DNA from 2 places in the Clostridium swellfunianum genome. Region 1 is predicted to be linked to the other one. Evidence: riboswitches for the same ligand, from Rfam matches in the RefSeq annotation. Region 1 holds a riboswitch; the other holds the start of a gene.
The links. Region 1 has a riboswitch for thiamine pyrophosphate ahead of thiT (energy-coupled thiamine transporter ThiT). Riboswitches for the same ligand answer to the same signal wherever they lie in the genome.
Positions count from the first base shown of each region.

Region 1 (16,557 bases):
AGCCATTATTAAAGCTGTGAATAAGTTGATCTCCCCCATTTTATTTTTTATCCCCCTTGTTTTCTAGTGTACTATTTTATACAGCTTAACATCGTTTATATTATTTTACAATTTTTACTCTTAATAAAATTATAATTGTTTATTTAATAGTTTACAATAAGTTTATACTATATGTTAATTCGTAATAAAACGAATAATTTATATAAATTTAATAAAAATATTAATATATACTATCTGTTAATGTACAACTATGCTATAATTACGCCATTAATAGTAAGGAGATTACTGCTTTGAGTAAAATTGCATTGATTACAGACAGTTCATGTGACCTAACACAAGAAATTATAAAAAAATACAACATTAAAGTAGCACCTTTAAGGATTATTTACAAAGACAAAGAATACATAGACAGAGTAAATATACAGCCTAAGGAGGTCTACGACAGACTCTCGCAAGAAATACCTACCACTTCTATGCCGTCCATGCAGGATATTGATGATTTATTTACTGCCGCAGAAGATGAAGGGTGTACGCATGTAATTGCTATAACTATCTCTTCTGGTTTGTCCGGAACCTTTAACACCTTCAAGCTGGTAAGCGATCAGCATCATAATTTAACTACCTTTGTTTTTGATTCAAAAACTCTTTCAGCTGGTTTAGGTGCTGTAGTTGCTAAGTGTGGAGAACTCATAGCATATGGTAAAAGCTTTGAAGAAATAGTTAACCTTCTCCCTTCCATCAAAGAAAGAGTTTTAGTGTATTACGTGGTTGAAACTCTTGAATATCTAAAAAAGGGAGGGCGGATTGGAAGAGTTGCAGGTACTATAGGCGATTTATTAAAGCTTAAGCCTATAATTTCTGTAGATGATGATGGTAAATACTTTACCTATGCTAAAGTTAGAGGAAGAAAGCAATCTATTTCCAAGCTTGCTGACATAGCAAAAGATGTCTTAGCTGCTGGCAAGGCAGAAGTTTACATACTCCAAGGCGGAGCTATGGAAGAAGGACAATTATTGTATGAAGCTTTTGTGGGAAGAGAAAATATCTCTGCTATTCATTTTACTGATATCAGCCCTGCATTAGGAGTTCATACTGGACCAGGCTTATTAGGTATAATAATGCTTAAAGAAGGTTAAATTAAATAATAATAAAAAAGTATATAAGTTTTACATAAAAGTAAAACTTATATACTTTTTTATTTTCAATTTAATTTGAATAATTAAATTAAAAAGGTCAAAAAATATAATTGTAGACAACAAAAAGGAGTTGATATGTATGGGTACTGGAAAAAGTGCAAAAGGTATAGTAGGAAAGTTCCCTATGGCAAGCAAGCGCAAAGGGAAGGTTGGCGAAGGTGTTGATTTCATACAAAAAAATTTAACTTCAGTTCCTGAGATAGATAAAACCTTACAGAATAGGAAGGAATTCTAATGCAAGCAGTAGTTATAGATGTATATGCTTCAGAAGCTTTTTTATCCCTGCAGGATGGCACTAATATCTGTGTAGGTCTTGCACATTTGCCATCAAGCATAAAAGCTGGTTCAACTGTAAATATTAATGTGAATTCATTGCAGATGACAAGTCATAAAGTTAGTCCATTAATTTTGTAAAGCTCCTAAAGTTTGTATTGCTAATAATTATTATTAGTAATATAATAGTTATATAAGTAAATATGTGCTAGGGGCGCCTTTAGGCTGAGAGGTGAAATTACTTCACTAACCCTTATACCTGATCTGGATAATACCAGCGTAGGAAAGCGATTTTAATATGTTATAAAACCGTATTCCACAACTGGATACGGTTTTTTTATATGTACCTCATAGCACATATATAATTATAAGTCGGCGTATTATTAATAGTTATTTTACGCCCACAAAAATTCCTAGGAGGTATTTTTATGAACAACTTTAGACTATCCTTTAAGGGCATCGACCTTAAAGCAATTAGTGAGGGCTTTGCTGAAGCTCCAAAACATCCTACTGCTATATTTGCAGTTATTGGGTTAATTATTTTAGCAATTGTTTTTGTTAGAATAAGAAAAGTAAAGCTAACTACTAAAATTATTACAAACATAGGGGTAGCGCTTGCTTTAGGAACAGTTCTTAAAATGATTAAGTTCTTCCAGCTTCCAAATGGCGGAAGTGCTACTTTAGGCAGCATGGTACCTATTCTTTTGATTGGTCTTTTCTATGGCTCAGAAATTGGACTTTTGACAGGGCTTATGTTTGGACTTCTAGACTTTATACTTGGCCCTTTTATAATGCACCCTGTTCAAGTGCTCTTTGATTACCCTCTTGCTTTTGCAGCCTTAGGTATAACAGGTTACTTCAAGGATAAGGGCAAAGTGCAAATGCTTATAGGTGTTGTGTTAGCAATAGCTGCTAGATTTTTATTTCACTTTATTTCAGGAATAGTATTTTATGGAAGCTATGCAGAACCTGGACAAAGTGCTGTTGCCTATTCCTTCTTATATAACCTAAGCTATTTAGGACCTGAGGCAATACTCTGCATAATAATTTTAGCTATTTTGCCAATAAAACAACTTTACTCTGTAATGGCCAAACCAAAATTGAATGCATAAAAACCATAACGCGGAAGGAGTTAGATAAACTATCTCCTTCCGCGTTCTCTTTTTTGACTATCATCTTTAATATTTCTATTAAGAAACTGATATAGCATTAACTGGGCAGGATTGTTCTGCTTCGTTACAGCTGTCTATAGCGTTTTCTGGAACCTCATCAGTAACTACCCCTGCTTTTCCGTCATCTTCCATCTCAAAAACCTCAGGACATAGTGATGGACATAATCCACAGGATATGCACGCATCCTTATCAACGTATGCTTTCATGTTAAAAACCTCCTTAAAATCTTCCAGGCATTTATATACAATAACATTAACAGTTATAGTGTTTCCTAAAAGAGGCTTATTATTACAAAAATTATTTATCAGTGCCAAACTTTAGTGCAGATAAGCTGTCTATCCCAACCTTAAGTCTGCTCAACATGTCTTCGGTTCCCTGCATAGTTTTGTTGCTGCCTGCAGCTACCTTAACAGCAGTATCTGAGGTTCCAACAATTAAATTTAAATATTCAATGTATTTATTATGAAATACGTTTAACTTTGGACTATGCTTAAGTTCTCTAACTTCCTTTTGATATTTGACAAGATTATCGTTTTCTATTTTAAGCGTGTTTATAGATACCTCATCCAGCTTCTTGCCTTCAATCACACTTTTAATTTTATCTGTAGAAGTTTTTATTTTAACTGTATACTCCGCAATGTCTTTGCCATACTGTATATTAGTTTTATAGGCATTGAATTCTTCAATTGGAGATACTCCTTTTATAAGTATATTATAAAGAGAAATTATAATGATAATTCCTATTACAAAAGTTAAAAGCTTAAAAGCCTTTTTAACGAGAGAGACTACTATTATAATTGCCAATACTGCAAGCAGTCCATAAACTAATATTTGATTTTCCAAGTTTAACACCCCTATCTCTATATGTGTCTTTTATTTTACTTCATTTTACATATTATTTAAAGTCACATAATAATTAAAAAGCAGAAGCAAGTTTTGTCAACCTCTTCTGCTTTTCAATCTTTTTAATTTTTATGATAATCTCATAAAGCTTCCTAGCAATTCATCATATTCAGGTGAAGCATTGATAAAGTCTTCAACTTCCCTGCTTTCCATCTTTTCAACCAAATCAAGGTTTATAGGTAGCTCTGCGATTAAAGGTACCCCAAGATTTCCAGCCTGTTCCTCAGCAGATTTTTTGCTGAATACCCTTTGTTTTTCGCCACAGCAGCTGCATCTTATGTAGGACATATTTTCCACTACTCCGTAAACCTTAATGTTCATCTTTTGAGCCATGATAACCACTTTTTTCACTATCATAGTTACCATGTCCTGTGGTGTAGCAGCTACTATAATCCCAGTCAAAGGTATGCTTTGCATTACTGTTAACGTTAAGTCTCCTGTCCCTGGAGGCATGTCAATAAGAAGATAATCCAAATCTCCCCATTCTGTATCTCTGTACATTTGTGTCATTACTCCTGTAAGAATCGGCCCTCTCCAAATGACTGGCTGTTCTTCCTCTTCAGTTAGAAGATTTAAGGATATAACCTTTATTCCTGTAGCTGTTTCAACTGGAATAAACTTAGCTTCCTCTTGAGATTTACCTGGAAGTATCTGTGCTCTTTCTTCATTTATTCCAAAAAATCTCGGCATAGACGGTCCTGTTATATCCCCATCTAATACACCAACCTTGTATCCTAAGCTTCTAAGTTTTGTAGCAAGTATCCCTGTTACGGTTGACTTTCCTACTCCGCCTTTTCCACTCATTACTCCTATTATATTTTTAATGCTTCCATAACTTGGCACTAATACGGAACAAGTGCTTTCCTTATTGCTGCACTTTCCTTTACTTGCACAGCTGTCACATTTGCTCATGTACTTCACTCCTTTATCAAGTGTATTAATTAATGAATAATTTTATTATATCATAAAAAAATTATTTTTCTATTTTATTACCATATACCGGTAATAGTTATTCTCCTATTCACTTATATGATATTTATATCTACAGAACCTTTTCGAATATAGCATAAATAAAAATTGGTACCTTCTCTTAAGTAAGAAGATACCAATTTATTTTATTCATATCTTAGCGCATCTATTGGATTTAAATTAGCAGCCTTTCTTGCTGGATAAATACCAAAGAAAATTCCTACCGCTGAGGAGAATAATATAGCTCCAATGATAACTCCTATGGAAAGTGAAGGGGTTATATTTGCAAAGCTTCCAATTGCATAGCCTCCCAAAATTCCGAGAATCATTCCAATTATACCGCCTATTAGTGAAATAATTACTGATTCAGTCAAAAATTGAAGAAGTATTGCATTAGTTGTCGCTCCTATGGCTTTTCTAATACCAATTTCTCTTGTTCTCTCAGTTACTGATACAAGCATTATATTCATAACACCTATCCCTCCTACCAAGAGAGAAATTGCTGCAACGGCTCCTATAAAGGCCGTGAATATTCCTAGAACCTTATTTACTTGATCAAGCTGCTTGAGTGCATTCTCAACCTTATATTTATCCTTGCCTCTATTGTTATGCCTGCTCTCTAGTATGTTTTTAGCTCCATTTCCTGCTGCTTCTCCTTCATCCTTAGTCGTTGCCACTAAAGTTAATCTATCAATATTGAAATCAGTAGGATACATAGTTTTAACAAAGTTTGTAGAAGCATAAATTAGTGCCGGCATTTGACTTGTGTCGAAGGCGAATCCACCTAAATCTAGCTTTGTAACTCCTATAATTGTTGCCTTTACAGGAGATTTTCTGCTTCCAAGCTTTATACTTTTTCCAACAGCATCTGTATAGCCGAATAGTGCTCTAGCATTAACTTCATCTATAACTATAACAGGCTTTCCTTCTAAAAACTCTCTTTCATTAAATCCTCTGCCATAAAGAAATTCAGCGTTTTGAGCTGCAAATAAATCTGGATTTCCTCCGGTTATGGAAGCTCTTTTTGTCTTCACCTCTGAGATCGCTACTCCATTTTTAGATACTGTAGGGCTAATATATTTAACTGTAGCCACTTTTTCTTTAATTGCATCTATATCTTTTAACGTAATATAATCACTTGGCTCTGCCTTTGAATTATCTAGTGAAACGTTTATAGTTGCAGCACCTATTTTTTCAAACTCACCAGTTATAGTGTTTTGTCCCCCCTGTCCAAGGGACACTATAGTTATAACGGAACTTATCCCTATTATAATTCCCAACATAGTGAGAAAGGATCGCATTTTATTTGATAATATACTATCTATAGCCATTTTAAAATTTTCAACTATATTTGAAAAAAGCCTCATTACTGTCCTTCCCCTCTATAAAATTATTCTATCTTTAACCTGATAGTCATCCACTATCTCACCATCTCTAAACCTAACTACTCTTTTTGTATGCTGAGCAATATCTGGCTCATGAGTTACCATTATTACAGTAGCACCTTCGTTATTTAAGTCCTGAAAAATTTTCATAATTTCAACTGAAGATTTTGTATCAAGGTTTCCAGTAGGTTCATCTGCCATTATAACAGCAGGAGTATTAACAATAGCACGAGCAATAGCCACTCTTTGCTTCTGTCCCCCTGATATTTCATTTGGTCTATGTTTAACTCTATCACTAAGTCCAACCTTTTCTAAAGCTATAAGAGCTTTTTCTCTTCTCTCTTTCTTCGAAATGCCTGCATAGGCCATAGGCAGTTCAACATTCTCAAGCACAGTCATCCTAGGAAGAAGATTAAATGCTTGGAATACAAACCCTATCTCCTTATTTCTTATGAGCGCCAGCTGCTTATCATTAAGGCTTGATACATTTTGATTATTTAAAATGTAAGTTCCGCTGTCCATTCTGTCTAAACAGCCTAATATGTTCATCATAGTAGACTTTCCTGAACCAGAAGGTCCCATTATTGATGTAAATTCACCTTTTTCAACTTTTAAACTTACACTCTTTAAGGCAGTAAAGTCTATATCACCTGTAATATACCTTTTGACTACATCCTTCACCTCTATCATTACTTGGCTTCACCAGCTTCCTTAACAACTGTTCCATTTTTTATATTTTCACTTGGATTTAGTATAATCTTATCCCCAGCCTTAACTCCTTCAATAACCTGTGCCTCCATATCTGATTGAAGTCCAAGCTTAACTTCTTTTTCCACAGCCTTGTTATCTTCAAAGACAAAAACAAAGGTCTTATCTTCTTTAGTTGTCCTCACACTTTCTGCTGGAATCTTTACAGTATTATCAACCTTACCCAGAAGAATATCTACGTCTGCATCAAAATCTATTTTTAAACCTTCAGGCTTATCTAAAATATCTATTTCCATTCCAAGAGTAGTTTCAGTACCAGTTGCAGATACTGATTTCTTGGCTGCTGGGTCAATAACTGCTACTTTTCCCTTATATTCCTTGGTTCCGCTCTTAACTATAGCTTCCTGCTCAACTTGTATCTTATTAGCATCGTATTTCCCAACAGAAACTTGAAGCTTTAAAGCATTTATATCCTGAACTGTAACCGCAGGCTGTGCAGCTGCCATTGTTGAAGCTCCCTCAACAACATTTACAGCTGTCACAACGCCATCAGCTTCTGCTATAAGCTTATCCTGACTTTTCGAAAGATTTTGCTTTGCATTATCAAGACCTATTTTAGCAAGTGCTATAGCATTATCTGCTTGCTTTAGCTGCTCGCTAGAAAATGGCAGCTTTAGATTATCCCTAGTCTGCTTGAGTGTTGCCTTTTGAGTTTCCAATGTTACAGCCTTTGCTGCCTCAAGAGGATTTTTCTTAGCATTTTCAATTTGACTTTCTAAATCTACAATTTGCTTATCCATATCTGACATCTTATTTTTCATGTCACTATTAGAATTTACTTGCATTTGCTTTGTAAGCACAGCATTATCGTACTGTATTTGAGCCTGTTTTACTGCAACGTTTGCATCAACCACTTCATACTCAACTAGTACTTGATCCTTTTTAACAGTATCTCCAACCTTAGTATTTACTTTCTTTACTTTTCCCTGAATCGGAAAATAATCTTTGCTGCTCTTAGACTTTATAGTGCCTGTAGTAGATAAATAAGACTTTATCTCTCCTTGTGACACTGCTGCTGTTTTAACCCCTATAACATTACCTTTGTTTTTATTAGCTGCTTTAAAGGAAATTATCCCTCCAACAACAGCAATCACTACAATCCAAATAATAACCTTCTTTTTCATAGTTTCCTCCTACTGATAAGCTTCAAAAATAAAATTTACTTACCACATTAACTATCTAATTATACAAGCTGTCTAACTTCAATTCCATATTGTATAAAAATTTAATATTTCCTTAATAATTTTAAAGCCTTAGGTTTCCCCAAGGCTTAGTTTACCACCCAGTAGGCTTTTGAGTATCTACTTTAGTAGTCCATCTTCCATCTGATGACTTATAAGTCATAGTTATATAATATTTTTTCTCACTTTTATTTTCCTTATCCCAGAAAGTTATCTCACATTTGTATAAAAAAGTCTTATACCCAACGGTTTTAACATTCATAACAACATCATATTCCTTTTGCTTTTCCTCACCTTTTGCCTGAGTCATAAGCTCCGTATTTAACCCTTTACCTGAAAGACTTGACTTAAAATCTTCCAAGTCCGCAGAGAATATAAACTTTGCAACCTCTACATCATCATAAATATTTATTCCAATGCTTTTACCCTTAGCTTCTTCTTTAGAATATTTCTCAGCAAAGCTAAGTATATTACCGTAGTAAATTTTTTGAAAGTCTTTCGGCTTTCTTATATTCCAAAAGCTTTTTATTATGTCATTATCTATTCTTTCAGAAACTAAATATATTTTATCCTCACTATACAAATTACCAGCATCTTTCTTATCTAGTCCAGCTATATAATTAAATCTATAAATCTTACCTGGACCTTCTTCCATTTCAAATATATAATCAGGCTCAAGTTCTGACTTAACTGGAGCAGGTTTAGCAGTGGACAATATTTCGTAGAGTTCTGATATAGCTTTCTGATCTGTAACTACAAATCTAAATCCTGTATCTCTTGTATTTTGAATAACTATTTTTCTAATCTTTCCCTGCTTTATGTATTCAAAATCATTGTTCTTCATACCTAGCTTAACTTTCATCTGATCAATCCTATCACAACCATAAAAAAAGCTTGAAAATAAGATTAAAACCAGTAGATAAATTAATCTTTTATTTCGCTTCAATGTTTTTTCTCTCCTAACTTTTATATCTGCTCAGTCTTTTCCTTAGAAACAATCTTCTTTATTTTATCATAATTAAAAAATATTGCTCCAAGTACAACTATAAACAAGCTAATAAATTGAGATGTAGATAATAATCCTACGCTACCTCTTGGATCATCCCTAATAAATTCTATAACAAATCTTCCTATACTGTAAATTATCAAATAAAGGGAAAAAACTCTGCCTTCTTTTCGTTCTTTTTTATCATACCATAATAAAAACAGCGCTAGGGCAAAATCAAATATGGAAGAAAAAATCTGAGTTGGATAAACATGAATGTCTAGTGGTCCAAGCGAACCTTCCTTAAACTTAACCCCTAAGAAAGAACTAGTAGGCTTCCCATAGCAGCAGCCTGCAAAAAAGCACCCTAATCTTCCAAATCCCTGTGCAAGAGGCAGACTAGGAATTACTAAGTCAAATATATTTAAAAGCTTCCAGCGCTTCTTCTTTGAATAAAGGTAAACTCCTGCAACTCCCCCAATTATAGAACCATAAATTACAAATCCATTTCCAAAATCCATAAGCTGAGAAGGATCGTTTATTATATTTTTTAGTTCTGTCATTATGTATAAAAGCTTTCCTCCAACTACACCAAGTACAACAGCAATAATTGCCATATTTAGCATGCTGTCCTCATCATAGCCCCTTTTCCTTGCCCTATAGTTTAATAGCAGAATAGCTGCAATTATACCAATAGCTATCATTGTGCCATAGCCATAAATAGGTACTCTAAAAATTCTAAAAAAAATTGGTCTCATTACAAATTCCCCCTTGTATTCCTTATAAGCATATAAAGACTTGTAATCTTTATGCCCCTTGCATTTCTTATAAGCACATAAGTATTATTATCAATTGTACTTTTATTCTTTAGAAATTAATAAGAGAAGCTAATGCTTCTCTTATCTCTAAATTATAATACTTTGACAGATTTAACGCAATGAATATTATTTTTTAAGCTCAAAGGTTTCAACTATGGTTTTAAATATAGTTGGCATATTCTCCTTGAAGTTTTTATCCCTTACATAAAAAGAAAATCTAAAGAACTTGTCTGTATCCTTTAAAAAGTATTCATACCCTTTAAAATTTGTATCTGTATCTGTCTTCATTGTATATGTAATTAAATATCCCTCATGCTTTTTTATTACTATTGGAGTCATATTATATTCACTATACTCAGCATATTGTTTATTAACTTCTTTGCTCTTATCTAGAAAGCTTTTCAAGTCTTGGTTTAGCTTCCAAACCTGTACAAAACCATGAATAACTGCATCCTCTGAGTCAAAATCATTATGATAAACTATTTCTCCTCCGCCAAAATCTTTTTTATTAGCTGTCCAATTATCTGGCAGCTTATAGCTGAAGTTTAATTCCGGCACATCGTACTTTACTAGTGTATTTATGTTACTCTGCATTAGAGCTACATATTTCAACCTTCCATCAAATTTCTTTTCAAGACCAAATAAGACTACCATAAGACCGACAATAATTACAGTTACACCAAGTCTTTTTCTGTTTAAAATTATTAACCTCATACTTCCTCCTTTCATTCGGAACACTAAGTAATTAAAATCACTAGCTTCCTCTCGCAAGCTACAGTTAACGTGCATTTATAACTTTTTCCGCACAGTTCTATTAATAAAGTATATGTACAAGCAATTAGTAATAGAATGAAGATTTAATCAATGAAGGATGAAGAATTTAATAGCTCTCATTCTTCATCCTTCATTAATTACTTTACAGGAATAACTATTGTTGAGTTTCTGAAATCATAGAACATTAACCAGTAACCATAACTGTCTTCTCCCTCGTCGCCTTCCTTTAGAGGTACCCAGGTAACAAAACCAGTTCTTCCTGCAAACGGCTGATCTGCTCTTGCTTTTGTTCCAGGTATTCCATAAACCAAATATTTCATCTTATTATCTTTATCAAGCTTATAGCCAAGTACAAAATGTCCAAACTTTCTTATATATTGATAATAGTTGTTCATTGGATAATATACTACTGTATGTTTATTGTAATCCATGCAGTTCATATCCTCTGGTCTATATACAGGAACCTTGTACCAGCTGCATCTCTTGATTTCGGTGCAAATATTCTCTAATTCTTCAAAGTCCTCTGCAACCTTCATAAAGAAATCGCCAACACTTCCCTTAGGTCGCTCCTTTTTGCACTTGTTTTCGCAATGCTCATGTTTTTCATTGTTATTCCAGTCATTTTCATGATGTTCATGCTTTTCATTATCTTTGCACTTATTTTCATGATGCCCATGCTCTTCATTGTCTTTGCACTTATTCTCATGATGCCCTTGCTCTTCATTGTGTTTGCACTTATTTTCTTGATGCTCATGCTTTTCATTATCATGACATTCATTTTCATGCTTGATCTCGCATACACCATCTTTGCATTTCTCTTTCTTTCTATCCAGGTCCATATCAATTTCACTGTCTTCAAGGATACCCATTGGCATATTGTCATTTGGTTGTTCCTCAACATTTTGTTTTTCAACTTCAATCTGCATTTCATATTCATCAAAAATATTAGTTGGTTGTGGATTATCAACTGCTGGCTGCTCCTCAACCATAGGTGCTGTTTTTTCTGGCTCCTCAATAACTGGTTCTACTTTCGCTGGTTCTGTAACTACTGGCTCAACTTTTACAGGTTCTACCTTTGCAGGCTGAACCTTTTTATCCATCCTATCTTCTTCCTGTCTATTTTTTTCCTCCTCTATCATAGGGAATCCCTTCCATTCAGGAATTTCAGTAGTTGTAAAACCACTCATTACAGGAATAATATTTGAGTTCATAAATCTAACGATCGAAGCTCCGACTACCTTATCCACATTTATACTAAAATTACCCACACTTTCTACTGGATACTCATAGGATACTTCAGCTCTTCCATGTTCATCTATGTTCAGTTCGCCAAGCTTTAACAGCTTCTTTGCATCTTTTTTGTTGCAAACTAGCACCATGTAATAGGGTGCGCTCTCCTTCTTAAGATTTTGAACATAGTAAGACACCTTGCATTTATCGTTCTTTATTTCCAACTTAGCATAGCCAGAAGGTAACTTGTCAGAGGCCAAAGCATATCCTTTTTCATCTTCTTGTAGTATTATAAAATACCTGCTGTAGCTCTTTTTTTGAGTCAACTCTTGTCCCTCCAAAAAAATTATTCAATATAGTATATGAAAGGCCTTTCCAAAAGTGACCATATAATAAAAAAATAAGACGCGGTTATAGTTATAACCACGCCTAAAATTCTATTTATGAGCTAAATCATATATGCTATTTGCTAAATTGCCAAATTCCTGCAGTGAAAGAGTTTCTCCTCTTCGCTTTGGATCTATATCAGCCATTTCAAAAGCTTGCTTCATCAATTCACTATCAACACCTAGATTTTTAGTTGCATTCCAAAGAGTCTTTCTTCTCATGTTGAAGGCTTCTCTACAAACTTTGAAGTAGAACTTCTCATCCTTAACATTCACTCTTGGTTGTTGAAGCTTATCAAGCTTAACAACTATTGAATCAACCTTTGGCTGTGGAATAAATGAACTTGGAGAAACCCTTCTTATAACCTTGGTATCGCAATAATACTGGACGAGAATTGACAAGGCTCCATAGTCGGATGTATTTGGTTTTGCTGCAATTCTTTCTCCAACCTCTTTTTGAATCATTATAGTAAGTGACTTAAAGTTATAGCCTTCATTTAAAAGCTTTGCTATGATCGGAGTAGTAACATAGTAAGGAAGGTTTGCAACTACCTTAACTGATGTTTCCTCGCCAATTAATTCTTTAAAATCAACTTTTAGAGCATCCTTATGAACTATTTCAAAATTATCAAATTCCTTGAGTTCTTCCTGTAATATAGGAAGAAGATCAGAATCCAATTCGATAGCACATACTCTTTTTGCTCTTTTTAATAATTCTCTTGTTAAGGTTCCTACACCAGGACCAATTTCGATAATGAAATCTTCCTTACCAACTTCTGCACCTTCAACAATATCTATTAAAACACTATCATCTATTAAAAAATTTTGTCCAAGGCTTTTGGTAAACTTAAAACCATACTTTTTTACAATATCTCTTGTTGAAAAATCATTCATTCTTTTTCTCTCCTACAACTCTACTCTCTTTAGAGCTTCAACAAATTCTTCTCGTGTTATTCCGTAATTATTTAATCTTGTTATAAACTGTGTTGAATTACAATAGCCTATACCAAGCTCCCGCCCTACTGCTTCTCTTCTTTCCTTGGCTTTATTGTCTCCTGTAAGCTTAAAGAATATAAGATCCTTTATATTAAACTCATTTCTTTTTTCTTTTACTTCACACTTTGCGCATTCAAGAGCCCTCAATATAGTTTCAGGTGATGCATTTTCAACTCCAATGTCATCATCTTTAGTACCTTCCTTTTGGGTTATGTATGCATGTTTAATTCCTAAAACTCTCTTTGCAATAATTCTTCTTATTTTCTCACCTGCATGATCTGGATCAGTAAGTACAATTACACCCTGCCTCTTTTGAGCTTCCTTAATTCTCTCGATAACTTTTGCATTTATACCAAAGCCGCCAACAGCTATAATCTCAGCATCCACTGCTCTTTTAACAGCAGTAATATCATCTCTTCCTTCAACAACAATAACTTCTTTAATCAATCTAATACCTCCTTCAAGCAAAGATTGAAAGCTCACAGCTTCATATCCACTAATTCACCTTAAAATATCTATTATATTGTGTTATAAGCGGCATAAAATGTCAAGGCAAAAAAATAAGGAGCAGTTAGCTCCTATGTATCACTTTAAGACGTACACATTCACATACCGTCTTCCCCATTTAATACATTCTGAATTTGAATTCAGGAATATATCTATGATATTTCCTTTAATAGCTCCCCCAGTATCCTCTGCGATAGCATAACCATACCCTTCAACATATAGTTTAGTACCCAGCGGAATAACTCTTGGATCTACTGCTATTGTGCTATACCCATTTGGATTTCTTTTTGCTGTTGTGCCTGTTGCGGTTATTCCAAAGCCTTTATCACCAGGTCTCTTGCCTGTACTAGCATAGTCAGCTGTGTATGCAGTGGCCTGCATTCTAAGAGCTTTCCTATAAACAACATCATTAATACTGCCTCCACGGGATACTTTAATAGCAGCTAATGTGCCTACAGAAACTATTTTTTTAATAGGCTCTTTTTCAACAGCTTCATTTACTACTTCTCTTGCTACTTCTTTTCCATCCTCATATAGAACTTTAGTAGTTATAACTTTCTCGCCCTGTTGGCCATTTTGAAGTACTTTGGTTACTGTATTAAGAGCTTCTTCATCCTTTTGGACTACAGTTGCAAAGTCAATAGACTCGCTAACCTTTATAACTCTTTCATCAATTCTTGTTATAGAAACTTTTAAACCATTCTCTACTGGTACGGTTCTTGAAGGCAAAACTCTATCTGAGTTTCTAACCTCTATCCCCTCTTCCTCTAACATTTTGTCTACAGTATCCTCAGTTGTTAAGACTTCAATATTCTGACCATCTACGGCAACTTCAACAGGTATAGCTCTTTTAATGTCTAATCTGTCGATTTTTTTTACAACTGTGTCAATGCTCGGCATTGTCTTGTCCTTTGGTCCTAAGACTATGTCGTTTGCCTCTAATACATTCTTAAAGGTCTTTCTAAAGGTAACAATTTTTGTTTCCTTTCCATCTATTGCTACTACGATAGTCTTTTTGGCTGCATTTACCCCCACAGTACTTCCTATTAATATAAGCACTACAATAAATGCTGCCTTGGGACCGATTGAAAAATAGCGCTCAAAAGCTTTTTTCAATTTATCCATCTTGGCTACCTCCTTACGCAAAAACAGCTTATTTCCACTGTTAAAGCTTTATTTTAGACTGTTTGGTTTCCGCAAAATAACTCTTGCTATCCTATTTAGCTATACCGCGTAATATTCTACTTGGTATTAGGAAAGCTAAGTTAACCTTGCAGCTATCCCTTAAATGCAGTAATATGCATAAAGTATAAAAAATAATGATTGCGGCTATTTTAATTTACAGTCTATAAAGAGGCTTTGTTAAAATAAAAAACAACAGGAATATAAAATTATATATTTTCACCAAAATTTGTAATATGTTTAATTATATGCCAATTGTCCAAGTTTTAATCACTTACATAGACAAAAAATAATAGACACGTCACCGTGTCTAATTTTTTATTATAATTTTAGCATTAACTTTGTATTATTTATTGTTGCTTTAGATATTTCTTCTTCAGATACTGCCTTAATTTTAGCTATTTTTTCTATAATATAGTTTATATAATCAGATCTGTTTCTTTTTCCTCTAAAAGGTGTTGGAGCCATGTAAGGGCAGTCTGTTTCTACCAGCATTCTGTCTAAAGGCACTTCTTTAGCAACCTCAACAAGTTTCTTTGCATTTTTAAAAGTAACAACTCCTGTAAAACCTATATTGTATCCAAGTTTTAAACATTCTCTAGCAAATTCTACGCTACCAGAAAAGCAGTGCAGCACCCCCTTAACCTTAGGAAACTCCTTTAGTATATTTAAGGTATCTTCATGAGCATCCCTATCGTGTATTACTACAGGAAGGTTGAGCTCTTCGGCAAGCTTCATCTGTGCTCTAAACACGCTCTTTTGAACCTCTCTTGGTGGATTTTCCTCATAATAATAATCAAGTCCTATTTCACCAATAGCTCTAACCCTTTTATTTTTAGCCATATCTCTTAGTTCTTCTAAAACATTTTGATTAAATTCCAAAGCATTTTCTGGATGAATTCCAACAGCAGCATAAAAAATATCATATTTATCAGCAAGCGCTACAGAAGTTCTTGCCCCCTCAAATGATGCGCCACAATTGAGCACTCCTACAATTCCATTTTCCTTAAGCTCCTTTATAACCTGTTCTCTATCTTCATTAAAAGATTCATCATCATAATGAGCATGTGAATCGAAAATTTTTAACATTTATATCACCTCAAAAATAAAAATAGTGTGTACTAAAAATTTTTAGCACACACTACATTATAACCTATGCTTGATTATTTAGTCTAAACTATTTAATAACTACTAGTTCATAATCTTGATTTCCAAGACCAATTTCTTCAGCGTAGTTTAAGCTGACTCTCCAATCTGTATTGGGATGAATGTGATGAATCTTATCTCCATGTTTATGCTCATGGTCTTCGCATTCACATACTCTCTCCTCTAAAAGACTTCCACCTGTTACTGGAGCTGCATTAACAGCGTCAATTGATGCCCTGTCAAGTGCAACCGGGTCAAAGGAAGCCATAATTCCTAAGTCTGGAACTATTGGCACATCGTTGCTGTCCCAACAATCACAGTTTGGAGATACGTTCATTATGAAATTAATATGAAAATTTGGCTTTCCATTAATAACTGCATGAGTATACTCAGCTATCTTTTCATTTGCAGTATCAGCTGCTTCATTCCATATTACCTGAGCTGCATCAAACTGGCAAACAGCCACACATTGACCGCAGCCAACACACTTGTCATAAGCAATAACAGCTTTTCTATTTTCGTTTAATTCTATAGCATCCTGTGCACAATTTTTGATACACTGACCACAACTCACACAATTTTCTACATCAATTTTAGGCTTTGAAGCTGAGTGCATTTCAAGCTTTCCACCTCTTGAGCCTGAACCCATACCAAGATTTTTAAGCGCTCCTCCAAAACCAGTCAT
Region 1 covers NZ_JAMOFV010000006.1:2,899,497-2,916,053, reverse strand. Annotated here, with positions in the region: gene NBE98_RS14050 (sensor domain-containing diguanylate cyclase) at 1-39, opposite strand, end outside; gene NBE98_RS14045 (DegV family protein) at 291-1,136, shown strand; gene NBE98_RS14040 (hypothetical protein) at 1,276-1,431, shown strand; gene NBE98_RS14035 (hypothetical protein) at 1,431-1,610, shown strand; TPP riboswitch at 1,670-1,772, shown strand; gene thiT (energy-coupled thiamine transporter ThiT) at 1,898-2,581, shown strand; gene NBE98_RS14025 (ferredoxin) at 2,660-2,848, opposite strand; gene NBE98_RS14020 (hypothetical protein) at 2,940-3,485, opposite strand; gene NBE98_RS14015 (Mrp/NBP35 family ATP-binding protein) at 3,615-4,457, opposite strand; gene NBE98_RS14010 (ABC transporter permease) at 4,661-5,881, opposite strand; gene NBE98_RS14005 (ABC transporter ATP-binding protein) at 5,897-6,589, opposite strand; gene NBE98_RS14000 (efflux RND transporter periplasmic adaptor subunit) at 6,589-7,791, opposite strand; gene NBE98_RS13995 (YhfM domain-containing protein) at 7,943-8,794, opposite strand; gene NBE98_RS13990 (prolipoprotein diacylglyceryl transferase) at 8,815-9,591, opposite strand; gene NBE98_RS13985 (PsbP-related protein) at 9,778-10,365, opposite strand; gene NBE98_RS13980 (DUF7922 domain-containing protein) at 10,563-11,981, opposite strand; gene rsmA (16S rRNA (adenine(1518)-N(6)/adenine(1519)-N(6))-dimethyltransferase RsmA) at 12,093-12,935, opposite strand; gene rnmV (ribonuclease M5) at 12,948-13,484, opposite strand; gene NBE98_RS13965 (resuscitation-promoting factor) at 13,623-14,669, opposite strand; gene NBE98_RS13960 (TatD family hydrolase) at 15,048-15,815, opposite strand; gene NBE98_RS13955 (DUF362 domain-containing protein) at 15,904-16,557, opposite strand, start outside.

Region 2 (16,557 bases), 1.8 Mb from region 1:
ATTACAACAAGTGGAATTACGGTGTGTAGGGGGTAAAAAGATATGTTTGATACGCATATGCATACAAACTTTTCAACTGATTCTAAAATGACTATAGAAGCTGCAATAAGGAAGGCTTCAGAGTTAGACATAGGTATTATTACAACTGAGCACATGGACCTAAACTTTCCAGATAAAAATCAGTTTATATTCGATCCTGATCAATACTTTAACGAATATTCAAAGTATAGAAGTGATAGGGTTTTATTAGGTATTGAGTTAGGGATGATAACTAATCAGGTAGAGGAAAATAGAAAAGTTATTGAAAGCTATCCTTTTGATTATGTTATTGGCTCTGTTCACCTTGTAGATAATATGGATGTGCTTGATAAGAATTTTTATATAAATCGAAGTAAAAAAGATTCTTACGAGCATTATTTTAGATATATGCTGGATTGTATAAAAACTCACAGTTTTGTTGATAGCATAGGGCACATTGATTATATTTCAAGGTATGCAGTGTATGAGGACAAGGAAATTTACTACGAAGACTTTTCTGAATACATTGATGAGGTTTTAAAGGCTGTTATTAGTGCTGACAAGGCGCTGGAATTAAATACAAGAAGGCTCGGAAACAATGATGCGATAAATAATCTAACAAAGATATATAAAAGGTTTTATGAACTGGGTGGAAGAATGATAACTGTGGGGTCTGATTCACACTATGAGAACTCTATAGGCTTTAACTTTGATATGGCTAAAGTGATTGCTGAAAACTGCAAGCTTAAAATTGTCTATTTCAAGGAGAGAAAGCCTGAATTTGTGTAAAAAAGAAGTTAAGCAATGAATACTTTGATGATAAGGCAACTGGTTGTAAGCTAGTTGCCTTTTTAGTTCGCCCAGCATAGGATACAGCTTGATGGAGAAAGCCCGCTGCAGGGGTTGGCAACACCAAGTGCTAGCTTACGACAAGGATGTCCACCATGAGCGTAAAGCTGAAAGCAAAATTCTGTGCTGAGGACTACGAACCCCATATAAGTCTACTTATTTATGGTGAGTTTGATAAACAAAACAAAGTCCAATTCTATCTGAAGGATTAACGTAAAATAATTATTTTTCTTCTATTCGATTTATATAACAATCATAGCTAAATTGCAAGATAATTAATAAAGCGATAATTATTAAAACAAACTTTTATAATTTCAATGAGATTTCAACATAAAGTATCTTGTTTAGACATATATAGTATGATATAATTTCTCCGTATGTGTATTTTTGTGATTAATTTAACATTGATTTAGGCCTACCATAGGATATGAGTAGCGTAAAAAGGAAATAGGAGAGGATACAACAGTTTGAATTGCTGTGTCTCAGGAAACTCAAGAGACACAAGAGTTAAGAGGTCATAAATGCAGGGGAGAAAGTATTATGAGTAATAAAACAGACTTAGGTAACACTTTAAAGCTTGGTTATTTTAAAAGGTTAGGGACAAAGATAACATTTACATTCTTGATTCTATCCGTAATAATGATAACATCTTTATCCACATTGCTATATGGAATAAGCAGCAGTATCATATCTAAGAATATGGCAGAAAAAGCTGCCAGCATAGCTAAAGGTGCTTTGGAATATATTGATGTTAAAGAATTTCAACAGCTTAAAACTGTTGAGGATGAAAAGAAAGCCTCTTATATAAACATGAGAGAAAGTCTTTCGAAGGTAAGAAAAATAAGCGGTTCAAAGTATGTCTACACTATGAGAAAAACTGATGATGGAAAGTTCATGTATGTAGTTGATGGGTCGGATGAAGAAGGTCTGTCTCACATAGGTGATTTAGATAAGTCCAGTGTAGGCTATGATGTAGCTTATTCCGGCAAGGTTTTTACAGATACAAAGATGAGAAACGAAGGCCAGTGGGGAATTGTTATAAGTTCATATTATCCAATAAAGGATAATGATACGGTTATAGGTTTTATTGGTGTGGATTATGATGTTGAAAATATGTACAAGGGTCTTCAGAGACTTAAAACCTTAGCTGTATTTATAGCTTTTGGCGCAAGCTTTATTATTGCAATTTGCGGGCGAATGATGGCTTTATACATAACGAGACCAATTATTAAAATAGTTGGTATAGCTAACAAGGTATCAAATAATGATTTGCAAGTAGAGGCTCTTACGGTTAAAGACCATACTGAACTAGGAATTTTATCAGCGTCCTTTAACAAAATGATTGAGAACATCAAGAATGTGCTGTTAAGTATTCAAAACTCATCTGAGGAGTTGGCGGCAGCTTCACATATAATAGCTAGGTCAGCTGAAGAAACTGGTGCTTCTAGTGAAAGTATAGCAACAAATGTAGGAGAAATTGCTGCCGGCAGTTCTGACCAGGCAGAAGAGGCAACTAGAGGCTATGAACTTGCAAATGATTTGTCAAAAAAGGTGCATGAAATATCTGACAGATTACATTTAGCTAATACGAACACAACTATTATGAAGGAAAAAATGAATTAGGCAGTACTTCCATAAGCAACCTTGAGAAAAGCTTTGGACAATACTCAAACTTAGCATTAAACATAGCTGACAAGGTTGAAGGGTTATCTGCTGCATCTGCTTCTATAAATAATATACTGCAGACAATTACAGTTATTGCAGAGCAGACAAACTTACTGGCATTAAATGCCGCTATAGAAGCTGCAAGAGCAGGTGAACATGGAAGAGGTTTTGCTGTCGTATCTGAAGAAGTAAGGAAACTCGCTGAGCAGGCAGCTTTATCTGCTAAGGAAATTCAGCAGATAGTAAATGAGGTTTCTTATAGCATTGCAGATATAAGTAAAGCAACATATGAGTCTAAGACTCTTATTAGTAGTGTTAAAACTGCAATAGAAACCTCAAGAGAAGCATTAAATGGAATAAATGTCACGGTAAATGATACAGTAAACGAAATAAAATATCTGGATAAGGATATAAAAGAAATTGATCATTTAAGAATTAATGTGCTAAGCTCTGTTGAAAGTATAGCTTCTATAGCTCAGCACTCTGCTGCAGCAACTGAAGAAATAAGTGCCTCGGCAGAGGAACAGTCTAAAGCAATGGAAGAAATAGTAGCTTCGGTTGAAAGGCTGGATAATATGATTAATAATGTTGTAAGCAGTATAAAACAATACAAATTTTAATATAAATATTTGGACTTAACTATAGTAGTAGTGACAATAAAAATTATAGCTAAGTCCTTAATTTTTTGTGAATAATATGGTATAATTTTTAAAATGACAGAAATATTAGAAAATGGATGTGAGTATTAGTGGGATGGAAGAAACATATTTCAAAAAAACACCTTATTATTTTTTCTTCGGCATTAATTCTAATTTTGGGTGTTATCTTTATGACTTTGATATTAAATAATAGCATCACCTTATTTAATGACAGTACATCAGCAAATTCTATAGTTCGGGGAAAAGGAAATGCTAAGATTCAGGCAGAGAATAGAATAAGGATAGAGAAGTTAAATTTTTATGAAGATGTAAAGCAGCCTAATTCTTTTAGAGGGTTAAAAGCTAGGGCTAAGAGAAAAGTTGATAAAATTGTTCATAGAGGTGATAAAGACATTCCAATTTTAATGTACCATTATGTAGATTACTCACCTACCAATGAAATGTGTGTACCGAAGGAAAAATTTGCTGAACAGATGAGGTTTTTGAAGGATGATGGATATACAACCCTAAGCCTGGATGAAGTTTATGATTATTTTTCTAATAATGCTCCCATTCCTGAAAAACCAATAGTTATTACTTTTGATGATGGTTATGTAGATAATTATACTAATGCCTATCCTATACTAAAACAATTAGGATTTAAGGCTACTATTTTTGATATTACTTCAACGATTGATACCAATAATAAGTTTATTAACTCAAATCAAATTAAGGAACTAGATAAAAATGGAGTAAGGATTGAAGCTCATACAGTAACACATCCAAGATTAAGTAATCTTTCCTATGATGAACAATACAAAGAGCTAAGAGACTCTAAAAAAAGATTAGAGAATATATTGGGAAGAGAAGTGAAGTATCTTGCTTATCCATATGGTGAGTATAATGATGATACAATTAAGGCCTTAGAGCAATTGGAATATAAGGTTGCAGTAACGACCTTCTATGGACGAGCGAGGAAATCTGATGGGTTTTATAACCTATCTAGACATGCTATCAGCAGCAAATATGAGATTGAATATTTTAAAGAACTGGTAAAAGGTCCAAAGAAAAAGTAAAAGAAAGCTAGTAGTACATGTGGAATTTAGAATATGTATTACTAGCTTTTTTATTATTCAATAAACCAATTTAGCAAGTGCTTGTACTTATAATCATGTCCATAGGTCAACTGATTAAGCTTTATGATGGTGTCCTTTACGGTGGTGTGATAACCTGCATAATATTGATTTGTTTTACTGAAAGGATTTTTGCATAGTTCTGGACTATTAAATACGAGATATTTTCTGCATATGAAAGGTCTTGCTTCGTAAATGCTGCAGCAATTATTACTGTCTAAGAAAGCACAGGAAATGTTAGAGGATAAATAAGCCTGAGTACTTTCCTTTGAGAAAGAACCGTCCTTAAGAGGTAGAATGCTTTTAAGTAACTCTTTATGCTTTTCTATTTTTCTTTTAAATTCTTCAATTTCAATTTGAGAAAAATGAGTGGTTATGTACTGATTTATTAATTCTGCTTCAAGCTGGCTTGTTAAGACAAGTAAGTTGCAGCAGTGGCTGCAGCCTGCTTTGCAGGAAGTGCTGTTTGATATAGGTTTAAGCGCTTCTCCAAATTTCTGATAAAGCTTTTTTAATTTTCTTAAAGCTTCTTCAGCAGATAGCTTAGTGGCAATGTTATTTACTCTTGCTTCAATAAAGCTATTTAGGCTTTTTACTAAGTTTAAAATTTCGCTCTGATCATAGACTATTGTTGCCCCTGTTTCATCTATGAGCAAGCTTTCATAAGTGTGATTCTTATGAGAGCAGCAGTCTCCGAAGTTTTTACCGCTACCGCAAATGCATAAGTTCTCCTTTGGAATTGATACAGTTTTAGCTAAATTTTGCATATCAATAACCCCCCTAATTATATTCACGCAATGTACTGTATAATTCGAATAATCAATAATTTTAAATTCATAAATTTATTATAGTATAAATTAATTTATAAAACCATCTCTAAAAAAAGAATTGACACATAGAATTAATTAATAATTTGTTGTATATTATTACTTGACAATTATTATTAGTTATAATATTATAGTTACATAAAGTAAGTTGATGCAAATTAATCATGTAAGATTTAAGGGAGAAGATAATAATGTCAAAAGTATTATATATAACAGCTAATCCAAAAAGTGTGGAGCAATCCTTTAGTATAGCGATGGGAGAAGCTTTTGTTAGCACTTACAAAGAAGCAAATCCAAAAGACGAAATAATTAATGTAGATTTATACAACATGACAGTACCAGAGATAGATGAGGTAGTATTTAGTGCCTGGGGAAAATTTGCACAAGGATTTTCCTTTGAACAACTAGCTTCAGAGGAGCAAGAAAAAATAGCAGCTATGGGCTCTATACTAGAGCAATTTATATCTGCTGATAAATATGTATTTGTTACTCCTCTTTGGAATTTTACTGTGCCAGCAAGAATGAAGTCTTATCTAGATAGTATCTGTGTTGCTGGCAAGACCTTTAAGTACACTGAAAATGGACCAGTCGGATTATTAAAAGATAAAAAGGCTGTTCATATTCAAGCTAGAGGCGGGATATATTCACAAGGACCTGCAGCGGCTGTAGAAATGGGTGACAAATATATAAATGCTATCTTAGGTTTTGTTGGAATTACTGACAAGCAGTCTATTATAGCTGAGGGCATGAATGCAGCGCCAGACAAGGCTCAAGAAATAATGGTTGAAGCTGTTCTAAGGGCTAAGGAAGCAGCAAGACAGTTTTAAATAGTAAGATAGTAATAAACATAGGGATGCTAATAACTTTAAGGCTATTAGTGTCCTTTTTATTTTTGCATTTGTTATAAGTTTGACATGTAAAATTTAATGAGATAACATTATATATTGTGAAGTTTGAAAGATGAAGTCAAGTTCATAGCTAAGGGAGGGTGAAGTAAGTTTTGAGCGGATTTAATATACTTATGTATCACGAAATTATTAAAAAAGAAGACTACAATAGAAATACTTATGAAGGTATTGAAGTTAAGCAGGGGTATAAGGATATACTTCCTGAGGTTTTATTTGCTTTTAAGGAAGAATTTGAAAGGCAGATGGAGTATCTTTATGAAAATGGATATACAACTTTAAAACTACAGCAAGTAGTTGATTTTTATTATAATGACAAAGCGCTTCCAGAAAAATCAGTGCTTATAACCTTTGATGATATGTATAAGTCACAGCTTTTATATGCATATCCAATACTTAAGAAATATAATTTTAGCGCTGTTGGGTTTGTAACTTTGGATTGGCTATTTGATGAACCTAGGGAATATTCAACAACTCGTTCTGTTTGTTTATCTAGGCTAGAGCTAGAAGCTATGAGTGATGTGTTTGAATATGCAAATCATACAAAGGCCTTGCATACAAGAAAGGATAACTTGACTGCTATACAGGTGGTAGATAAGGAAACCTTTGATGAAGATTACAAAGCTTGTGAAGAGTTTGTAAATGTTAAGCATATGTTTGCCTATCCCTTTGGCGGCTATTCAGAGGATAATATTAAGTGGCTTAAAGAGCTTGGAACGCTGCTTGCATTTACTTCTGAAGCTGGAAGGAACACAAAGGGAACAAATCCTTTAAAGCTCCATAGAAATGCTGTAATACTCCCTTACAACCTAGAGAAGTTTAAAAGTATATTTAAATAATATTTATTGAGAGGATGAAAAAACTTATGAAAAAAGTATTAGCACTAATGTTAGCTGCAGCTACATCAATAACTATGCTAGCTGGTTGCACAAAACAGCAAACAGCTAGCAAAACTTTAAAATTTGGACTTTTGCCAGCTGAATCTGCAATTCCTATAATTGTAGCTAAGGAAAAAGAATTTTATGAAAAAGAAGGAGTAAATGTAGAGCTTCTTCCTTTTAATGCCCCTAATGACAGAAACGTTGCTGTACAAGCTGGAAAGCTTGACGCAACAATAGCAGATGTTATGACCTCATTAACCTTTCATGAGGCAGGAGTTAATATGAAAATTACCTCAGATATAAATGAGGATTTTAAGCTTTTAACTTCTCCAAAATCAGGTATAGATAGCTTTGAAAAGCTTAATGGAAAAGATGTTTCCATAGTACCTAACTTTGTTTTGGAGTATATAATGGACGAAATGGCTAAAAAGAATAATATAACCTATAAAACCGTTGTTATTCCTTCTTTTACAGCTCGTTTTGAGGCAATTTTAGCTGATAAGATAAGTGGAGTTATATTTACTGAGCCTCAAGCTGGCATGCTTGTGTCACAAGGAGCTAAGCTTCTTGCAACCTCTAAGGAATATAATTTAAAAGCTGGAACTTTAATGTTTGATGAAAAAGTTTTGAAGGATAATCAGAAGGAAGTTAAGGCTTTTTATAAAGCTTATAATAAGGCTGTGGAGTATATGAACACTACGAATGCTTCTGAATACAGCCAAATACTAAGCAAGTATGGCTTCCCTGATGCTATAGGAAAATACCTAAGCAGTGGAGTTAAGTATGAAAAGGCAGGAAAGATAACCCCTGAAACTTTTAGCAGCGTTCTAGAATGGACAAAGAAAAAAGGCTTAGTAAAGAAAGATTATAAATTTGAAGACGTAAGCAATTTCAAGTTTATAGAATAGGGGGTTAGACTGTAGACTAAGTTCGTAGATAACTGAGAGGTGCTTTTTAAAATATGATTCAGATTAAGAATTTAAGCTATAGTTACGGAAATGAAACTGCGCTTAAGAATATAAATTTAAATATTTATAAGAATACGACTTGTGCTATTATTGGACCCTCTGGATGCGGGAAGACTACTCTGCTTTATATTATTGCTGGGCTTTTAAAGTCTTGTGACGGAAATGTTGAAATTAATGAAACTGAGCTTAAAGGAGTAAGGAAAGAAACTGGTATAATACTTCAAAACAATGGGCTTCTTCCTTGGAAAACTGTATGGGATAATGTAGTGTTAGGGCTTAAAGCCAGAGGAGTTCATAAGACTATTACTGCTGAAAAGGTTGATGCAATTCTTGAAGAATTAAATATAATAGAGCATAAGCATAAGTTTCCAGAGCAGCTTAGCGGAGGTCAAAAGCAGAGAGTTTCCATAGCAAGAACTTTAGTAACGGAGCCTGATGTATTGCTTTTAGACGAGGCATCATCTGCGCTTGATGCTATAACGAAGGAACATATTCAAAATTTGATTTTAAGTATATATAAGAAAAAACCTATGACTATGATGCTTGTAACTCACAGTATCGAGGAGGCTGTTTTTCTGGGACAAAAAATAGTTGTAATGGAAAGGTCAGCTATTAAGCATATAATTGATAATCCGTACTTCGGAGATGAAAATATAAGGTCCAAGCCTGAGTACTACAGTATATGTGCAGAAGTTAGACAATGGCTTTATGAAGGTGAAGGTTAATGAATTTTCTAAAGAGAATTATTAATAGCAGAACTTTAATAGGTATGTTTATAGTTTTGTTAATGTGGCAGCTTATGCATATGACTATAAATGCTAGGGTTATCCCAGCACCTCTAGAAACTACAATTATGTTTTTAAAGCTGCTTAGTGGAGACTTGCTGCTTCATGTAGGCACAAGTCTATATAGGATATTGGCAGCAGTATTAATATCTGTTTTAATAGGAGTTCCTTTAGGATTGTGGATAGGCATGAACAAGCTCGCAGATTCAATTCTTTCGCCTGCAGCCTACATTTTGTATCCAATACCCAAAATAGCTTTTTTACCGGTTTTTATGATATTACTTGGGTTAGGTGATAGTTCAAAGCTTGTGCTTATTATAACTATTATAATTTTTCCAATACTCTTGGCAGCAAGAGATGGAGTTAAGGAAATTTCGCCGCAGCTTTTTGATTCGGTGGTATCACTAGGGTTAAGCAGAGGCCAGATATTTACCAATCTAGTTATACCGGCTGTGCTTCCGAAGATAATTTCAGCACTTAGGGTCAGTATAGGCATAAGTATATCCGCTTTATTTTTTAGTGAAAATTTTGCTACTACCTATGGATTAGGTTATTTTATAATGAACGCATGGACAATGGTTAGGTATGTAGAAATGTTTGCAGGCATTTTAGCTTTAAGCTTGATGGGGCTTTTTATACTTAAACTTATAGATTTAATGGAAAGAAAGCTTTGTCCATGGATGTTTATATCGAAATAAGAACGGTTAACGATTTTATGCTTTTATTAAGCTAAGAATTGTTAACCTTTTTTGTTTATGAATTTATTTATTGATATATCTAGATGATATGCAAATATGGTAATATTAGTATATAGATAGAAAATATTTTTGGGGCGGGGGAAAAATGAATTACAGTAAAAAGTTAATAGTGACAGGTCTTATACTTCTTGCAGCAGCTTGGACAGTAAATGTATTTTATTACAACAGTCGAGTTCTTAAGGAGCCTCTTTTTTTAAAGCATTATTATAATATCAATTCTGGATGGTCTGAATTTCAGCTTTTTTATCTTCAAAATATCAACTCTGCTCAGAATGTAGTAATTATAAGTTTTCCAGAGCTTAACAAGCAATATGTGCCTTTTGTTGAGACTGAATGGAATTCTGAGCGAATATATTACAAAATGAAAAATTTAAGAATAAATATGTTTAACGGAAAGGCAGAACAAATTCCTGCTGATTTAAAAAATAAAGTAATAACAAAAGCAGAAGTACATTTTTCTGATGGCAAAACCATGACTGTAGATTTGGGAAAAATATATTTATATAGTGATACGCCAGACAAAAAGGAAACATTAAATCTGAAGAATAGCGGTTCTACTTCCAGCAGTGATAATACTGGATCAGCAAGCTTTATTGCAGGAAGAGATATAAAAATACTTGGACTAAGCTTTAGATTTAATGAAATTGTTGGTGATGCGTTAAAGTTTAGGATTAATGGTCAAGATTATAACGATATTTCCTTGCCAATGAATATTAAAGCAAATGAAAATGTCAGTATAGAGTATAGTTTTAGACTTGATAAAAATGATATAAGAAGTTCTTATGTGTATAGCTTGCCGATAGAGGTTTTAACTGAGGATTCAAATGGTTACAGGGAGAAAAGCACATTCCAGATTATAAACTACTGGCAGCAGCATTCTAAGGGGTATAATATCAAGGAGTTGCTGAAAGCACAGGGGAGGGAATAAGTATGTATTATGATAGCTATAACAAACTGTTCTGGGGAATGTTTTTAGTAGTTTTCAATTTCAATATTGGATTTTTTGATATCCTCCCCAATTTTGTGGGATATATGTTGATTTTATCAGCCTTAATTAATCTGGAAGAACAAAATCCCATATTCAAGAGAGGAAAGATTCCTGCTTCAATTTTAATTGTTATAAGTTTGATAGAACTTTTTAAGCCTAAAAATGTAAATTTGCTAGAAGGTCAGTTTGGTGATGCTTCTATTTGGATTATGATATTATCATCTGCATCTGTACTAATTAGCTTGTATATGTACTATATAATTTGCAAGGGAATATTTTTAGTATCTGAAAGCAGGGGAGAAGAGCAGCTTAAAGAAAATGCAAGAGATCGTTACAGATTTTATTTTATACTGAATGTTATATTTATCTTCTACATGCCTTTTTCTTTAAATATGCCTAAAGATGTAGCTGGATTTATGTTTATTCCATTAATACTTAACATAGTTGCAGCTTTACTCTTAATGGGCTTATTTAGAAAATCCAAAGAATTAATAAAAGATTAAAGATAACAAAAAAATCTGCAGCCAAGGGGGAGTGGCTGCAGATTTTTTATTATAAGGTTTTATTGCTTTTGAGAACCTCTAGAAGATGAATTATCATTGTTCTTACCATTTTGTTTATTCATATTAGGATTGTTAGGCAGCTTCTGATTTATTCCAGGTCTATCCTTAAAGTTCCTATTTATTCGTCTACCTATAAAAGCTCTATCAACTCCAATACCAGCAGCAAAGCATATGATACCTACAAGTATAAGGGGAATTGCTTTTTTAAAGCCTGGCTTCATATTTTTAAACCTATGCTTTAAAACACTTACTATTTTTACTTTGCTTATATCTGATGAGGAAGTTGCTCCTTCTACCTTTTGTTCATTAGTAATATTCAAGTTTTGCTCAACTGGATTTTTATTTTCATCCATTGCTTTTACAGCTCCTTTTCTTATTTGATTTAACTATATAATAAGGCAGCTGTATTGCAGTATGGTGGCAACATTGTAAATAATTAATTAACATAGCAATACTCAGCTTTTTTCTTTTTTTATTGCTTCTTCAATGTTCATCTGGGAATCAGTTAAAAACTTTGTATGTATATGACTGTCAAATAAAATCAAAATATCACCCATTTTAAAACTTAGTTATATGAAATTATGCACTTTATTTTACTAAAAATCTTTATAGAATGAGATAAAATAAATTATTTCTAACATATAATTTTTTTTCAAAAAACCTATTGCATTTTTTCTGCAATCTGCTATAATAACAAATGTAGTGAGCATTCCGTGGTAGCTCAATGGCGGAGCATTCGGCTGTTAACCGAAGGGTTGGAGGTTCGAGTCCTCTCCACGGAGCCATTTTTATTTTTTGAACATTTACATAAAGTTAACCAGCAATGTCAGTTTTGGCATTGCTTTTTTATACTTAGCGATAGTAAAATATTAACATATTATGCTGTAAATTGATGCTGCTGAGTTTATAAAATATTAAAGCAGGTGAAATGCTGTATGACAAAGATGGGATTGGTATTTGCCGGGGGCGGAGGCAAGGGAGCTTATCAAATAGGAGCTTGGAAAGCGCTTAAGACCTATGGAATTGATAAAGATATAAAAGCTGTTTCGGGAACCTCAATAGGAGCCCTAAATGCTATGTTGTTTTTGCAGGAAAAGTACGATGAGGCAGAGGATATATGGATTAATATATCTCAGGAGAAAATGCTTCCTATAGACGAAAAGCTTATACTTAGAAATTTATATTTTATTCGAAAAACTAAAAATAACCTGAGAAATCTTTTGGAGATGGATGAGAAGCTAAAGGAATATGGAACTGTTTCAAGGGCGGGGCTTGAGGAACTCATTGAAAAATATGTGGACTATGATTTGCTGAATACCGCGGGTAAGGAATGTTATGTATGCTGCTCTGAGGTTCCAGAGGTGAAGGCAGAGTATTTTAATATTAAGGATTTTAAGACAGAGTCATTAAAAACTCTTTTATATGCTACTTCTGCTATACCTCTCGTATTTGAAAAAGAGTGCATAAATGAGAAGTGGTATATGGACGGTGGACTTGTAGACAATATTCCTGTTAAGCCTCTCTACGATGCTGGCTGCGATATAATAATCGTTATATATTTCAACAAAAGAAGACGAATTGACAAAAGCTTGTATCCGAACGCAAAGATAATAGAAATGCTTCCTTCAAAGGATTTGGGAGGATGGCTTAGAGGAACCCTGAATTTCTCAAAGCATGATGCTATAGATAGAATTCTTGAAGGTTACAAGGATGGGATAGCAATTTTTGGGGAGGTCTTTGCGGGCTACCATAGTGGTAAAGATATGGGTGAATTCATAAGTGAAAATTATGAAGGCATAAGTAAAAACCTAGAAATACTGATGCTCCAAAAGCAAACTATGGATGATGAATTCAGAAAGCTGAAGCAGCTAATGAATCTAAACAACGGCTTTAGAGAAGTAAGAAAGTTGAAAAGAATGGATGTTTAACTATTGGATAATGGATAATTTATAGTTGAAAGTATTTATTTGACATGCTATGATTAAGGTGTAAAAATTAATATCGTTTTTGACACAGGGGTGTTGGATAGGCCAACTGAGATTAAGAACCATAATTCTTTGACCCTATGAACCTGAACTGGGTAATACCAGCGTAGGAAGATGTTTGTAGTGTATTATTATTAGCTAGTAGTACAAGATTTTTAGCACGAATCCTATGGATTCGTGCTTTTTATTTTTTGATTATTTTAGTAAGCACTGCATGAGGAAACTTAAAATCTACATAATGCTCAAGGTATTAGATTAGTCAAAGTTGTTTCGTGCCAATAAGGATACTTAATTAGTTTAATGAAAGGTGGAGAAGAAATGAAAAAGGTATTGACTATTGCGGGTTCTGACAGCTGTGGAGGTGCAGGAATACAGGCAGATTTGAAAGCCTTTAGTGCTAATGGAGTATATGGAATGAGTGTTATTGCCGCTATAACTGCGCAGAATACTCAAGGGGTCTTCGCTGTTCAGGATATAGATGAGGAAATAATTAAAGCGCAGATTGATGCTATTTTTACAGATATAGAAGTGGATGCAGTAAAGATAGGAATGGTTTCTATAGCTTCAACAATTAATGCTATAAGTCATAAGCTTCAGCAATACAAGGCTCAAAGAATTGTGCTTGACCCTGTAATGATATCAAAAAGTGGATATGCTCTTTTAAAGCCAGAGGCTAAAAGTGCTTTAATTAAAAATTTAGTCCCATACGCTTATGTTATAACTCCTAATATACCTGAAGCCTTAGAGATTTTGAAGGAAGTAGGTTCTAAAATTAAGGTTATAGAAACTGTTGAGCAAATGGAGGCAGGGGCAAAAGAAATTTATAAGCTTGGTTGCAAAAATGTACTTCTAAAAGGAGGGCATATGGAAGGAGAAGCTGTGGATGTACTTTATGATGGTAAGGAGCTTACCTATTTTCATTCGGAAAGAATACCTACAAAAAATACCCACGGAACTGGATGCACCTTATCCTCTGCTATAGCTGCAAACCTGGCGCTTGGCTGTTCTATAAAGGAGGCAGTTAGCAGGGCCAAGCAATATATAACTACAGCTATAGAACATTCCTTAGATATAGGTCATGGCTGTGGACCAACCCATCATTTTTATGAGCTATATAAGAAAGGAGGATTGCTAAATGATTAATGCTGATGAAAGACTTGGATTTTGGACCTATGTATTTCTTTGGTTTGGAGCTGCAGTTTCAATTGCAGAAATCTTGACTGGAGGGCTTATAGCTCCACTGGGCTTTAAAACAGGGGTGCTTGCCATTTTACTTGGACACTTAATAGGAACAGGAATTTTTGTACTAGGTGGAATTATTGGCGCAAGAGAAAAGATACCAGCTATAACTTCAACTGGGATTTCCTTTGGGAGGTATGGGACTTACTTATTTTCTGTTTTGAATGTACTTCAGCTTATTGGATGGACTGCAGTAATGATAAGATCTGCAGCAAATTCCATAAATCTAATATCAAAAAATTTATGGAACTTTGACAGTATTCTATTATGCAGCTTATTTATAGGAATTCTTACTGCCCTGTGGATTTGGTTTGGAAAAGCTGGCATGAAAAAGTTAAATACTGCTGCTGTATTATTGCTTTTTCTCCTTACTTTAGTTCTAGGCTCTATCATATTTAAGGATGCAGCCTTGCTTTCAAAGGCAGCTAGTGAAGGGATTTCCTTTGGAGGAGCAATAGAACTAAATGTGGTTATGCCACTTTCATGGCTTCCGCTTATAGCTGATTACACACGTTTTGCCAGAAGTGAAAAGAGTGGAGCCTATGGAAGCTTTGTAGGGTATTTTTTAGGAAGCTCCTGGATGTTTATAATAGGTCTTGGTGCTGCTATTGTATCCAATAATGCTGACCCTTCAGCTATGATGCTTGCTGCCAATTTAGGCATTACAGCCCTTGGGATAGTAGTTCTTTCAACAGTAACAACCACCTTCCTGGATGTTTACTCAGCAGGTATTTCCTTTATAAATCTTATGCCTAAAATGAGTGAAAAAACTATCGGAGTCATAATGGCTGTTGTTGGAACTGTAGTAGCAGTAGTATTTCCTATGGAGAATTATGAAAGCTTTCTATATGCAATAGGTTCAGTTTTTGCACCGCTGTTTGCGATTGTAATAACAGATTACTTTATCTTAAAGAAAAACACAAAAGTACAACCCGGAATACTTATAAACTGGGGAGCTGTTCTTATTTGGATTATTGGAATTGGAATTTACTATAGTTTTATTAAGCTAGACTTTTTCTTAGGGGCTACTGCTCCGGTAATGGTTATAACAGGAGTAATATATATTTTGTCATGGAGGATGATTAATAAATGGAAGCTAGTAAAAGAATCTCAAAACTATTATACAAACTAAGGGAAAAGAAGCCTTTGGTGCATCATTTAACAAACTACGTTACAGTTAATGACTGTGCTAATATTACTTTAGCTATTGGTGGCTCACCTGTAATGGCAGATGATATAAATGAGGTTAGGGATATGGTTTCTTTAGCTTCATCATTAGTAATAAACATAGGAACCCTAAACAGCAGAACTGTTGAAGCTATGCTTGAAGCAGGAAAAAGAGCCAATGAACTAGGCGTACCTGTAGTTTTAGATCCTGTTGGAGCTGGAGCTACTTCCTATAGAACAGAAACTGCCAAAAGGATAATGAACGAAATAAAACTGTCAGTGATAAGAGGAAACTTATCTGAGATAAAAACACTGTATGGTATAGAAGCCCAAACAAGAGGTGTAGATTCTTCAGAAACATTTGAAGGCAAGGATGGTGGGCTTGAAGCTGTAAAGAAGCTGGCAAAAGACTTTGCGCTTAGGCTTAATACGATAATAGCTATAACCGGCGCAATTGATATAATAACCGATGGAACTATACTTTATTCAGTTGAAAATGGACATGAAACAATGTCTAAAATTACAGGAACAGGCTGCATGTGCACATCTCTTATTGGTTCTTATTTAGGTGCGGGAGAGGATAAGCTTTTGGCTGCCCTTTCAGGAGTTGTATCTATGGGCATAGCAGGGGAAATTGCTTATGAAAGCTTGAATAAAAAAGATGAGGGAACAGGTACACTAAAGGTCAAGCTTATAGATGCTATATTTAATTTATGTGAGGAAAATTTATGTAAAAGGAGTAAGATAAATGAAGCCTAATATAGATTATAGTCTTTATCTTGTTACCGACAGAGAAGTTCTGGCTGATAGAGAATTATGTGCTGCTGTAGAGGAAGCTATAAAAGGTGGTGTTACAGCAGTGCAGCTTAGAGAAAAGTGCACAAACTCAGCAGAGTTCTATGAAATTGCTTCTAAGGTTAAGGCTATAACTGATAAACATAATATACCTTTAATTATTAATGATAGACTCGATATTGCCTTAGCTGTAAATGCTGCAGGAGTGCACTTAGGACAACAAGATTTACCTGCTAAGCTTGCAAGAGAACTTATTGGGTCTGATAAAATATTGGGAGTTTCTGCAGCAACCTTACAAGAGGCTAAAACTGCTGCAGAAGATGGCGCAGATTATATTGGTGTCGGTGCTGTATTTCCTACACTTACAAAACAGGACGCTAGAGCTGTTTCTTT
Region 2 covers NZ_JAMOFV010000006.1:1,124,888-1,141,444, forward strand. Annotated here, with positions in the region: gene NBE98_RS05060 (histidinol phosphate phosphatase) at 43-807, shown strand; gene NBE98_RS05065 (HAMP domain-containing protein) at 1,408-2,490, shown strand; partial or broken gene NBE98_RS22580 (methyl-accepting chemotaxis protein) at 2,607-2,867, shown strand; gene NBE98_RS05075 (hypothetical protein) at 2,973-3,152, shown strand; gene NBE98_RS05080 (polysaccharide deacetylase family protein) at 3,362-4,246, shown strand; gene NBE98_RS05085 (YkgJ family cysteine cluster protein) at 4,300-5,070, opposite strand; gene NBE98_RS05090 (FMN-dependent NADH-azoreductase) at 5,322-5,957, shown strand; gene NBE98_RS05095 (polysaccharide deacetylase family protein) at 6,131-6,874, shown strand; gene NBE98_RS05100 (ABC transporter substrate-binding protein) at 6,901-7,824, shown strand; gene NBE98_RS05105 (ABC transporter ATP-binding protein) at 7,878-8,609, shown strand; gene NBE98_RS05110 (ABC transporter permease) at 8,609-9,367, shown strand; gene NBE98_RS05115 (hypothetical protein) at 9,513-10,355, shown strand; gene NBE98_RS05120 (hypothetical protein) at 10,358-10,918, shown strand; gene NBE98_RS05125 (hypothetical protein) at 10,978-11,331, opposite strand; tRNA gene NBE98_RS05130 (tRNA-Asn) at 11,689-11,763, shown strand; gene NBE98_RS05135 (patatin-like phospholipase family protein) at 11,914-12,906, shown strand; TPP riboswitch at 12,983-13,094, shown strand; gene thiD (bifunctional hydroxymethylpyrimidine kinase/phosphomethylpyrimidine kinase) at 13,282-14,106, shown strand; gene cytX (putative hydroxymethylpyrimidine transporter CytX) at 14,099-15,334, shown strand; gene thiM (hydroxyethylthiazole kinase) at 15,292-16,128, shown strand; gene thiE (thiamine phosphate synthase) at 16,118-16,557, shown strand, end outside.
Region 2: another riboswitch for thiamine pyrophosphate. It lies ahead of thiD (bifunctional hydroxymethylpyrimidine kinase/phosphomethylpyrimidine kinase); the one in region 1 lies ahead of thiT (energy-coupled thiamine transporter ThiT).